2 regions of the Neobacillus sp. BF23-41 genome follow, and region 2 is predicted to be linked to the other one. Evidence: riboswitches for the same ligand, from Rfam matches in the RefSeq annotation. Region 2 holds a riboswitch; the other holds the start of a gene.
The links. Region 2 has a riboswitch for cyclic di-GMP ahead of AB7942_RS20845 (anti-repressor SinI family protein). Riboswitches for the same ligand answer to the same signal wherever they lie in the genome.
Positions count from the first base shown of each region.

Region 1: linked by a shared signal. The riboswitch ahead of AB7942_RS08845 (anti-repressor SinI family protein) and the one ahead of AB7942_RS20845 (anti-repressor SinI family protein) in region 2 are both predicted to bind cyclic di-GMP.

Region 1 is NZ_JBGBPR010000004.1:158,858-165,053, reverse strand. It holds gene AB7942_RS08870 (NifU family protein) at 5-265, opposite strand; gene AB7942_RS08865 (YuzD family protein) at 398-724, shown strand; gene AB7942_RS08860 (NAD(P)/FAD-dependent oxidoreductase) at 950-2,017, opposite strand; gene AB7942_RS08855 (YuzB family protein) at 2,243-2,482, shown strand; gene AB7942_RS08850 (HesB/IscA family protein) at 2,648-3,013, shown strand; gene AB7942_RS08845 (anti-repressor SinI family protein) at 3,380-3,502, opposite strand; cyclic di-GMP riboswitch class I at 3,535-3,618, opposite strand; gene AB7942_RS08840 (YolD-like family protein) at 3,825-4,076, shown strand; gene sinI (DNA-binding anti-repressor SinI) at 4,231-4,368, opposite strand; gene AB7942_RS08830 (NAD(P)/FAD-dependent oxidoreductase) at 4,970-5,968, opposite strand.
Region 2 is NZ_JBGBPR010000015.1:91,705-97,900, forward strand. It holds gene map (type I methionyl aminopeptidase) at 1-572, opposite strand, end outside; gene AB7942_RS20840 (helix-turn-helix domain-containing protein) at 855-1,184, shown strand; gene AB7942_RS20845 (anti-repressor SinI family protein) at 1,293-1,424, opposite strand; cyclic di-GMP riboswitch class I at 1,455-1,544, opposite strand; gene AB7942_RS20850 (hypothetical protein) at 2,159-2,371, shown strand; gene hutH (histidine ammonia-lyase) at 2,409-3,935, opposite strand; gene AB7942_RS20860 (DNA topoisomerase III) at 4,281-6,196, shown strand, end outside.

The DNA of each region.
Region 1 (6,196 bases), on a different contig from region 2:
TTATTTAAAATACTTGCTCTACTTCAACAATACCAGGAACTTCTTCTAAAAGAGCTCTTTCAATACCAGCCTTAAGTGTGATTGTTGAACTTGGGCAGCTTCCACATGCACCTAACAGGCGAAGTTTTACAATGCCTTCTTCCACATCTACTAATTCACAATCTCCGCCATCGCGAAGAAGAAATGGACGTAATTTATCTAATACTTCTTGAACTTGCTCAATAATTTCTTGTTCTGCCAAATGAATCGACTCCCTTCCTATAATTTATATTATAATGTCATCGGCGTTAAAAATCCATTATCAGAAATTAGGAAAACACACATTTAAAGACATTTACTTTGTTTGTATAGTATAAATAAGATAGTCAATCTTAAAGAAAAAGGCAGGAATCATATGATGAATAGTCACGAAGTAGAAATTGTTGTTTATGGTGCGGAACAATTATGCCCAAGTTGTGTAAATTTACCTTCTTCCAAAGAAACGTTTGAATGGCTGGAATCAGCTATTGCTAGGAAATTTCCGGATCAACCTTTTAAAATGACCTACGTTGATATTTACCAGCCCACTGGGGAGATTAAACAACTCGATTTTGCCAAAAAAGTGGTCGAAGAGGATATGTTTTACCCGGTAGTTGTCATTAAAGAAAAAGTCGTTGGCGAAGGGAACCCGCGCCTAAAAACTATTTTTTCAGAACTAGAGAAATATGGGTATAAAGCAATTTAATGAGAAGAAGCATTCCAACGACATCGGAATGCTTCTTCTTGTTATAGGATCATAATTTATTTCTTTGAACCTGTATTACTGTCTAGCTTCAGCGCCCAGCGGCTAGTGTACTTCGCGCTCCTCCCTACGATAAGTCAACATCGGTTCGCTTACGCTCACCGTGTTTCCTTTATCTCAGTCGAAGTGCTCCAGTCCATACGCCGCAAAACGGGCGCTTCCGCTTTCTTATCCATTATGATACTTGTACATCCAAAGAATACCGGTTTTTAGCATGCGGGCGACGCGTCCTGTAATGGCACGGTCTGCCATCATTCCAAAACCATGCTTTTTACCCAAGGAGCCAAGGATACCCTTTAATTTAATTTGCGGGAAGGAAGTAGGAGGTTCTTCACCTTTCCAACGTCTTTTTAAGACTTCAACAATTTGTTCAGCCTGTCCCTCTGCTAATTGAGCACTTGGTGCATGGGGGAGACTTGCACAATCACCGAGTATAAAAACATGTTCATCATTTGGTAAATGATGAATTGGGGTAAGGACTAGTCTGCCCATTCCGTCTTTTTCCCCGTCCATATCGCGGACAATTTTATTGGCTTGAATCCCTGCCGTCCAAACAATCACATCGCAATGAATAGGCTGATCGTGATTGTATAATACATTTTCTTCTACCTTGGTAATATTGGAACCGTTGATAATTTCAACATTGTTTTTCACAAACCAATTTTCAACATATTTGCTTAAACGTTCTGGGAAAGAGGAAAGAATATGTTTTCCACGATCAAATAATTTGATGTTTAGATCTTCACGGCTTTCACTTAATTCACTTGCTAACTCAACACCGCTAAGACCTGCTCCCACAATACCCACAACCGAGCCAGGTCCCAAATTGTTTAAGACGGAGTAAGTAAGGCGGGACTTTTCGATACTCTGTATACTGTAAGTGAACTGATCTGCACCGGGAACATCATGGTACTTGTCCTCACAGCCAAGACCGATAATTAAATCATCGTAGGCGACGGGTTCTGCATCTTTCATTACGATTCTTCTGCTCATTGTATCAACGGCGATTACTTCACCATATTTAACTTCTAATCGAGGGTGTTCCGGAAAAGCAACACGGACTTCTTTGTCTGAAATCGTTCCTGCGGCTAATGCGTAGTACTCCGTTTTTAAGCAATGGTAGGGTACACGGTCCACAAGAGTAATCTTTACGTCCTCTGGTAAATGGTTGGGAAGAAGTTCGTTTAAAACTTTCATCCCACCGTATCCACCACCTAAAATTACAAGGTTTTTCATTATTATTTCCCCTTTGATTATCCGGTTTTTATATTAATAAATTGGCTGAGTGTAATATAAAAAAGTAGTATAATTCTTTCGTTTCTTTACCAAATACGAGTATATCTAAAATGTGTCGAAATAACAACATTATTCATGATTTTCTTGACATCAGCAGGGTAAACATGGTAATTGACGAAGTAAATGAAATAGAGTAGGATAAGTAGTTGTGGAGAGGTGAAGGCAATGATTCAACCCATCATTGAATTTTGTATTAGCAATCTTGCTAATGGTGCACAAAAAGCACTTGAAAAATTAGAAAAAGATCCTAACTTGGATATTATTGAATATGGATGTCTTGGATATTGTGGAAAATGTGCAACTACATTATATGCTCTTGTAAATGGCGAAGTGGTAACGGGAAAAACAGCCGATGAGTTGGTAGATAACATTTATCAATATCTAGAAGAAAATCCAATGTTTTAAGAAAAGCGGAAGCGCTTAGCTCAACATTATGAATAAAATATGGGAGCAATGCCGCTCCCTTATTTTTTATTATTCCATATATTAGTTAATAGGATTCAATTAGTTGAGTAGTTAACAATCTGTGTATATAATTTAATAAAAGCCTCATTTAGGGAGGGATATACAATGAGTAATGAAGTGGTTATTTTAACAGAAGCAGCGTCACTCCATATTAAAGAAATGATGAAGCATAACGAAGAAGAAGGTGCACTGTTACGAGTCAGCGTAAAAGGCGGTGGCTGCAGCGGTTTATCTTATGGTATGGGCTTTGAGCATACAGTAAACGAAGAGGATCTCACCTTTGAACAATTCGGGATTCAAGTGCTGGTCGATAAAGAGAGTGCTGCTATTTTACAAGGAACGAAGATTGATTTTAAAGAATCCATGATGGGCGGCGGCTTTACGATTGACAATCCGAATGCCATTGCATCATGCGGCTGCGGTTCTTCGTTTAGAACGGCTACGGCAACAGGTACACCAGAAGAATGCTAGGCGGTATATCAACGATTTGAGCCGTTTTGATGCTCGGGATATTAGTCCGGTAATCGAATCGGAAACAAGGGCGAAGGGTTGCGGATAACGTCGAAAAACGGTTCGTACAAAACCCCGTAATTAAACAAATGCACCCCTGAGATTTGCGAATCAGGGGTGAAAATAACGGCCTTCTTAGCGGTGGGATGTCTAATCATATACCGTTAGGGAGGCTTTTTATTATGGCATTACAAAATAAATATTCGCATTCGGGCGTATCGAGTGATTTTTTAATCATTTCTTGCGCAACAAGCTGGTAACTTAAACTGGTGAACAGTTGACTCATATAATGAAGTATATAGAGGCAAAAAAAAAGACCATTCAGGTCTAAGATGATACTTTTAGGAAATTTCTAATTTCATCAACAGAAATTCCTAAATTTCGAGCTTCCAAAATGAGGTCTACCCATTCTTTATCTAGTTCTTTTTCACTTAACAGAGCGGTTTTCATATACTATGTATCCTCCTAAAATACTAATTATTTTAGGCAGCTCAGCCATCATTGTTAAGTACTTTAGACCTGGAGCTTTGCGTCCCAACCTTTCGATAGGTTTGCCTTTATCTAATTAAAGTTTTAAATTTCATAGTAACATCTTACTATGTGGATTTTATAAATGGAATCAAAATATTTCCAATTATTTCGACAGTTTATAACACAATTCGTTATTACGAAAAAATTGTGAAGACGACGTCATCATAACAGGTGGTGTTTTTATTTTCCATTTTTATAGAGCTCTTATTCGTGTGTAATAAGAACGAAGGAGTTGACCGTAATGACGATAAGAGATCGCGGTTTAATTAAATGGAATGCAGCGTCCTTTATGCCGCAAGTATTCGAAGAGCAACGAGCCGTGTTTAAGGACCAAGAGCACCAGCCAAGGCCGTTGCTAAGCGAATTCGATATGGAGGAATTTGACCAATGCATAGCCTACCCGATGGAGTACAAATTAGCGGTGAGGCTAACGGTATGGGCCGACGGCTTTTCTTCGGATTATACCGCATTGATCCGATTACACATCGTCTGAGGGTGAAAAGTTAAGCCTGGCGTATTCGAGCGAGTGGCATTCGAAGATGTTACCGGGGTAAATAGCTGATATCCGAGCAATAAGGCGTTATATTCATATGGATTGAATGCAGTGCCCAGGCACTTGTAGATTAAAAAAAGACCGTTGATTCGGTCTATGAAGAATGTTTTAGTAACTCTCTAATTTCATCAACAGAAATCCCTAATTTTCTGGCTTCTAATATTAGTTCTAACCATACTGTATCTAGTTCTTCATTATCCAGATCTTTTTTATCTAACACAACAGTTACCATATTACCATGTATCCTCCTCATTAAAAAAAATAAAGTCTATAGAGAAATATTGCTTGTTAATTAATTAGAATACGAGATATTAATCTAATTTAAGTAGTTTTGACACACACTTATCACAAGTTACCTCGTCCAAGTCAACAAATTTAATTTTTCTAAGTGTTTTCTTTTTAATAACGATTTCAGAATTAAATACTAGACCACAAGCACAATTATTTAAATCTTTAACAATATGAATTTTATTTGTTTCATTAATAAGAGGATATAACACAACTTTCTCCTTACAGTACTTGTTTGTTCTTCATTAAGAACTATACTTTAATTATTGGGTTTTGTAAATATCATTATGGTTAAATATACCTAAATAGGGATATTTTTATTTATTACATTAATCCTATTAGCCAAAGCTTTGCATCGAGTTGAAACGAGGAAAATTAACTGGCAGGTGCTGGTCGGTGTCACGTACAACGAGTTTGTCGTCCATGACTTCGAAAAGTTGCAAATGTTAGTTGTGGCCGGGAGTATTTTCCGTGGGCTACGGGAACAGGTACACCAGAAGAATGCTAAAAATATAAGAAAAGCGTCCGCAGAGGGACGCTTTTTTCTATGTATTGAACATTGATGAACTGTGTAAAGGCTGGATTTTTGCTTTTGGATCAATGAAGGCTTTGGCATTATTAACGGCAGTTGGTGCTTCACCAAAGCCACAAGCAATTAATTTCACTTTTCCGTCATAGGTGCAAATATCGCCCGCAGCATAAATGCCAGGTATGTTGGTTTCCATTTTCGAATTAACGACAATGGAATTCTTTTCGATTTCTAGACCCCATTCCTTAATTGGTCCAAGGGATGAGACAAAACCATAGTTACAAATAACAGCATCCACATCGAGTGTAACTTTCTCTTCACCATTAACCGTTTCAAGAACTACCTGCTTAATTCCACTTTCATCGCCAATAAGTTCGGCAGGAACATAAGGTGTCTTCACATCTACTTTTGAGTTATACAAGTTTTCGACACTATGTTCGTGAGCACGGAATTTATCCCTGCGGTGAACAATAGATACTTTCTCAGCAATAGGCTCAAGCATTAGTGCCCAGTCAACGGCAGAATCTCCACCACCAAAAACAACAACTTTTTGGCCTGCAAACTGATTTAGATCCTCAATAAAGTAGTAGAGATTTTTCCGTTCATATTGGGCAGCACTTTCTAGCTCTAAACGACGCGGTTGGAAAGCACCATTTCCAGCGGTAATAATAATCGTTTTTGAATAATGGACTTCCTTATTTGTTGTTAATTTGAACGTACCATCTTCTTGTTTTTCTAACTTTTCAACAGATTGCTCAAGTGCAACGGTAGGTTCGAATTTGCGCATCTGTTCTTTTAAGTTATTTATCAATTCTTGTGCACGAATTTTTGGAAAACCTGCCACATCATAAATATATTTTTCCGGGTAAAGCGCTGATAATTGACCGCCTAGCTGTGGCAAGCTCTCAATGATTTTCACGGATGCTTGTCTCATTCCTCCGTAAAAGGCGGTAAATAAACCGGTAGGGCCGCCACCGATGATTGTAATGTCATAAACTTTTTGATTCTCTTGCACTCCGTATCCCCCCAACTTGTAGTTAGAAACTCTACTCACTATAATATCATAAAATAAAAAATTCTCACATCATTATAGAGGTAATATTCGCAATAGAAACAATAGTTAAAAAAAAGACTAAAAGAGTAAGAGGAGATGCAATTCCTTATCTTTTAAAGTTAATTAATTTATAAAAATTGCTTGATAATCCTGTGAAAGTAGCATAAGATGTATTGAGGATAGATTGTT
Region 2 (6,196 bases):
CTTGCGCCTTTTCCTGGCAGCCCGTAGTGTGGAACATCCGGCTTCTCATGTATCACTGCTCCAATCCCATGGCCAATAAAGTCTCGAACAACAGAAAAACCTTCGCTTTCAACATAGGTTTGAATTGCGTGTCCGATATCCCCAATTCGATTGCCGACAATCGCCTGTTCAATCCCTTTATAGAGTGCTTCCTTTGTAACATTTAATAGACGTTCGGTTTCCTCAGATACCTTTCCTACTGCATAAGACCAGGCGGAATCAGCCAAAGCACCATTGTAATTGACAACCATATCCACTGTCACAATGTCCCCATCTTTTAAAGGTTCCTTCCTTGGGAAGCCATGACATATTTCGTCATTTATGCTTGCACAGGTTGCATATTCATAACCCTTATAACCCTTTTGTTCTGGTGTCGCTCCATTTTTCTTAAGAAATTCTTCAACAAATACATCGATTTCCCAAGTGGTTATACCTGGTTTGATTAATTTTCCGATTTCTTTATGACAAGCTGCAAGTATTTCTCCTGCTTTTTTCATTGCTTCAATTTCACGTTGTGATTTAAGGACAATCATTTTAGGAGGGTCCCCTTCCTTTTTGTTTATTTTTATGTATAATATTCATAATTGTTATCCGTCTAAAAGCAAAAACTTTTAGTGAATTATACAATTAACCACTATTGGCAACACTATTAATATTAACCCTATCCTGTTAATTTTTCAAAAATACTTTATATGGTGAAACTTTTTCTCAAAGTTCATATTTTTGTTCATATTCCTTTGTTCTTAATATGGTACTTTTCTATTCCTTTTGATAGAATTAATGTAAAGTGAATAATAATTAGGTGTGTGAGAATTATGATCGGTGATCGCGTAAAAAAATTTCGCTTAGAAAAGAAAATGTCACTTTCCGAACTTGCTGCTCAAGCAGGAGTGGCAAAATCTTATTTAAGTAACCTTGAAAATAACAAACAAGAGAATCCTTCTATAAAGTTTCTTGAAAAAATTGCAGTTGTCTTAAATATTCCTGTTGATCATTTAATACATGAAGAAGTCAATAAAGCGGAATTAGACATTGATTGGATGAACCTTGTCAAAGATGCAATGAATTCTGGTGTTTCCAAAGAACAATTTCGTGATTTTCTTGAATTTAACAAGTGGCGTATTAATCAAAACGACGATAAATAATAACCTGCTTTTTAAAAGGTCTTTTTCAATTTGAAAAAAGAAAAGCATTCTACAAATACTCCCATTTTGTAGAATGCTTTTTTATTTATGTATACTGTCGTTCCGTGATTAACTCATTACTTCTTGTTGGCTAAGGAACTCACGAACTGCTTTTATGGATAATCCCAAGTCTTTTGCTTCTAATATGAGGTCCATCCATTCTTGATCGATTACTTCTACTTCACTTTTTGTAATAATCATTTTTCTCACTCCTAAAATACATTGTGTATTCCAGGTAGCCCGGCCATCGTAACAAGTTAAACCTGCCTTAGATCCTCGGCTTTGCGTCCCTGCTTTTCAACAGGTTTGCCTTTTTCTGAACTAATACAACTTAAGTATGACTGTATTAGCCAATCGTTCTTTTGTGATAGGTCGATTTACTTAATCCTTATTGATATTATATCTAGTGCTATTTTAGTACGGTGTTGTAATTTGTCGTATTATTTAAATTTTCACACATTTTTTTCTAACAAATTATGCCATATATCTACAAAAATATCCCAATTACTGCCTAACTCCTTTGATGTTCCATGTCTAAGGTCTTGAGCTTTAGACGAAATTCCTTGCCATTTCTTTATTTCCTTGTGGAAACTAAATTAATTTTACAATTGATATGACTTTAATATTTGTCTAAACTGTGACAATCAGCATATAATTAAACAACATAATAATAAACTTAATATTGTTAATATTCAAAATAATGGTGGTGAAGCATTGCGATGACCCTTATTCATGTATTAAACTTTTCCATTCCGATTGCGTTTATTGTGTTTGCTGGGTATGTATTAGACCGCATGTGTAAACCAGATCCCCCAAAAGATAAAGCTGGTGAAGAGTGAATCTATTTATAGATTCCACTTTCAGACGGCTTTTTCTTTTTTAATAGTAATTATTTTCACTCCAATCAGGGAATGCTACTTTTGATGACGAAAGGAGTGTTGAATTTGGCACGTGGAGAACATTTTGAACATAAAAAGAAAAACCACCCAGGTAATTTTCCAAAAGACAGTTTAACGGAAAAGCATGCGAAACAAGCAATTGGGGACGAAGAATTTTTAGTGGTAAGGGAAGCCTTTAAAAATCGAGTGGAAGATGAGGATGAATATCGAGGAGATACTGCTCGTTTACTAAATGACCAGACAGAATAAAAGGCGTGAGCACTCACGCCTTTTTATATTTTATATCCTAGAATTGGCCTTTTTCCATACTTAAATTTCTAATAAAATGTGAAAATTCAATTGTTTTAAGCCAATTAGCTGCTTTTTCGATGTCCTTGGAAAACACCCTGTCTTGTTTAATCGAAGCTACCTGTTCGCGGCCTTTATCATAAAAAAACCTGGTATGAGATGCCATTTTTTCGATCCCGCGAATTTCAACCGCCTGCATGGCACAAATTAGTTCAATTGCGATAACTCTGCGTGCGTTCTGGATAATTTGATAAGCATGCCTAGAAGCAATTGTTCCCATACTTACATGATCCTCTTGATTTGCGGAAGAGGGAATCGAGTCGACACTGGCAGGATGTGCGAGTGTTTTATTTTCTGAAACAAGCGCTGCTGCCGCATATTGCATAATCATTGCACCCGATTGCAAACCAGGTTCAGGACTTAGGAAAGCCGGTAAATCATTTAGCTGTGGATTGACTAATCTTTCAATTCGTCTTTCCGAGATATTTGCTAGTTCCGCTACGGCAATCTTCATAAAATCCATCGCAAAAGCTATGGGCTGTCCGTGGAAGTTCCCACCAGATATCACCTTTTCTCCATCATCAAAAATTAATGGATTATCCGTTGCAGCATTCATTTCGATCTCTAATTTTTCTTTCACATAATCCAAGGCCTGCCAAGATGCCCCGTGAACTTGTGGAATGCAGCGGAGAGAATAAGCATCCTGAACCCGTAACTCGCCCTGCTGTGTTGTCAATAAACTATCGCTTAAATAACGACGAATTCTCGCTGCTGTATCAATCTGCTGTTTGTATCCCCTTGCGACATGAACTTCTTCTGCAAATGCATCGATAATTCCGTTTAACCCTTCCATTGTCATTGCAGCAATCAGCTCACTTTCATGTGCTAACTGTTCTGCCTCCAAGTAACCAATAACACCCATTGCTGTCATCGCTTGAGTACCATTAATTAGAGCTAGACCTTCTTTTGCTTCCAAGGTTACGGGTAAAATCCCTTCTAACTGGAGCGCATCAAAAGCATCGATTTGCTTACCTTTGTAAAATACCTCTCCTTCCCCAATTAGAACTAAGGCAAGGTGAGAAAGTGGGGCTAAATCACCGCTCGCACCAAGGGAACCTTGCTGTGGGATGACAGGAATGATATCTTTATTCACTAACTCTAATAACTTTTCAATGACAATAGGTCTGACTCCAGAAAAGCCCTTTAGTAGTGCGTTAGCCCGAAGAAGGACCATGGCTTTAGAAACAATTTCCGGAAAAGGTTCACCTACCCCGCACGCATGGGAACGAATTAAATTAAGCTGCAGGTCTTGAACATGATTCTTATCGATAAGTACATCGCTGAATTTTCCAAATCCAGTCGTAATTCCATAAACTACCTTTGATTCTGAAACAATTCTTTCTACTGCTTCACGGCTCTTCTTGACAGCTTCCATACTCTTGTCTGAAGCATTAACCTTTTGCTTGCCATATAATACATCTTTCATCTGCTCTAACGTTAAGCTTCCACCTGTAAGTGTGATCATATTGTCTCTCTCCTCTACCACTGTAGTATAATAAAGAAAGAGGCTGGATTCCGAATCTATTTGATTTGGAGTCCAGCCTCTTCTATGATTAATTGATTGAATATTATTAGATGTCTCATGGGATCATTCCATTCTTTAACTATCTATTTGATAATTATTGTATGTGATGAAAAGCTTATCTGTCAATTAAATTTTCTGAATTTTAGCACGATAACACTTTAGTAAGATAATAATGAAAAGCGGAATCGCCGGTTTAGCGGCGTATGAGCTACAACGATTTAAAATAAAGGAAAGTTCCGTTATACTATAAAAAGGTCAAATTGGATTTACCCGAAAGGAGTAATTATGAAATCTCTCGTACTTGCAGAAAAGCCAAGTGTGGCTCGTGAACTTGCTCGTGTCCTTGGCTGCAATCAAAAACATAAAAGCTATATGGAAGGCAATCAATATATTGTCACATGGGCCCTTGGACACTTAATCGAATTAAAAATGCCCGAGCATTATGACACGAAATATAAAACATGGAATTTGGAAGATTTACCGATCATTCCACAAAAAATGGGCTTGATGGTCATGAAGCAAACAAACCATCAATTCCGAGCCATTGAAGCGTTAGCCAAACGGAAAGATATTAACGAATGTATCATTGCAACGGATGCAGGTCGTGAAGGCGAACTGGTTGCCCGCTGGATACTTGAAAAGCTCCACTGGAACAAACCTCTAAAAAGATTATGGATTTCTTCACAAACAGATAAGGCTATAAAGGATGGGTTCAAACAATTAAAACCAGGCAAACAGTTTGAGGACCTCTACCATTCAGCAGTTTGCCGAGCAGAGGCTGATTGGTTAATTGGTCTAAATGTGACAAGAGCATTGACCACCAAATACAAGGATCCTCTATCTGCGGGTCGGGTTCAAACCCCTACGCTTGCACTTGTTCTTGAGCGTGAGCAGCAGATTCAATCCTTTGTACCAAAGGAATATAGGACAATTCGGGCAGAAATCGGCCCGCTTTCAACTGATTGGGAACGAGACAATGAAAAGCGCATTTTCGATAATGTAAAAGCAGTAGCGATCCAATCGAAAATCAATGGAAAAAAAGCTGTGCTTGAAAAAATTGAGCGAAAGAAAAAATCAGAGCCACAGCCTCTACCCTATGATTTAACAGAGCTACAGCGTGATGCCAATAAGCGATTTGGTTTTTCTGCAAAAAAGACTTCGACCGTCTTACAGCGTCTTTACGAGCAATACAAATTAGTTACTTATCCAAGAACCGATTCACGCTATTTAACAACAGATATGATGAACACAATGACAGACCGCCTGCAAGGAATGGCTTCTGGATATAGAGATGAAGTCCGCCCTCTTCTTGCAAATAGGGGTACTGTGCTTGCCAAACGCGTTTTTAACAATGACAAGGTATCGGATCACCATGCCATTATTCCTACGGAACAACGGCTGAATCTTAGTGAACTCGATTCAGATGAAAGAAAACTATACGATATCATTGCCAGACGTTTCTTAGCCTTGTTTTTACCTGCTTATGAATATGAAACCATTCAGGCTACCTTCAAGGTAGAAGGTGAGACATTTACAGCAAAAGAAACAAATGTAATCGATTTGGGCTTTAAGAAAGTCTTAGGAAAAGAAGATACTGAACATGCTGTAACTGGCCTGCAAAAATTAGCCCAAGGTCAGTCCTTTACGGTTAAAAATAGCTCCATCAACCAAAAATGGACCGAACCACCGCAGCGTTATTCTGAAGCGGATGTTCTAGCTCAAATGGAGAAATTCGGTTTAGGAACCCCAGCAACCAGAGCAGAAATTATTGAAAGACTTGTGGAAACAGAAGTTGTTGAACGGCAAAATGGGCGCTTCCATCCAACGAAAAAAGGCAAACAACTAATCGACCTTGTCAATGATGAATTAAAATCACCAGAATTGACGGCCAAATGGGAGCAGGAACTGGAACGAATCTCAAAAGGAAAGGCGGACCCAAAAGCCTTTTTACAAAAAATTCGACGTCAAACAGAGCAGCTGGTTTCCGAAATAAAAACGAGTGACAAAACGTACCGGGCTCACAATTTAACCGGCTCGAGATGTCCAGAATGTAACGAATTCTTAAAGGAAAGAAATACAAAGGATGGGAAAATTCTTGTTTGCTCAAGTCCTGAGTGTTCTTACCGGAAAAGAAAGGATCCGAAGCTTTCAAATCGACGCTGTCCACAGTGCCATAAAAAAATGGAGATTCATGACGGGAA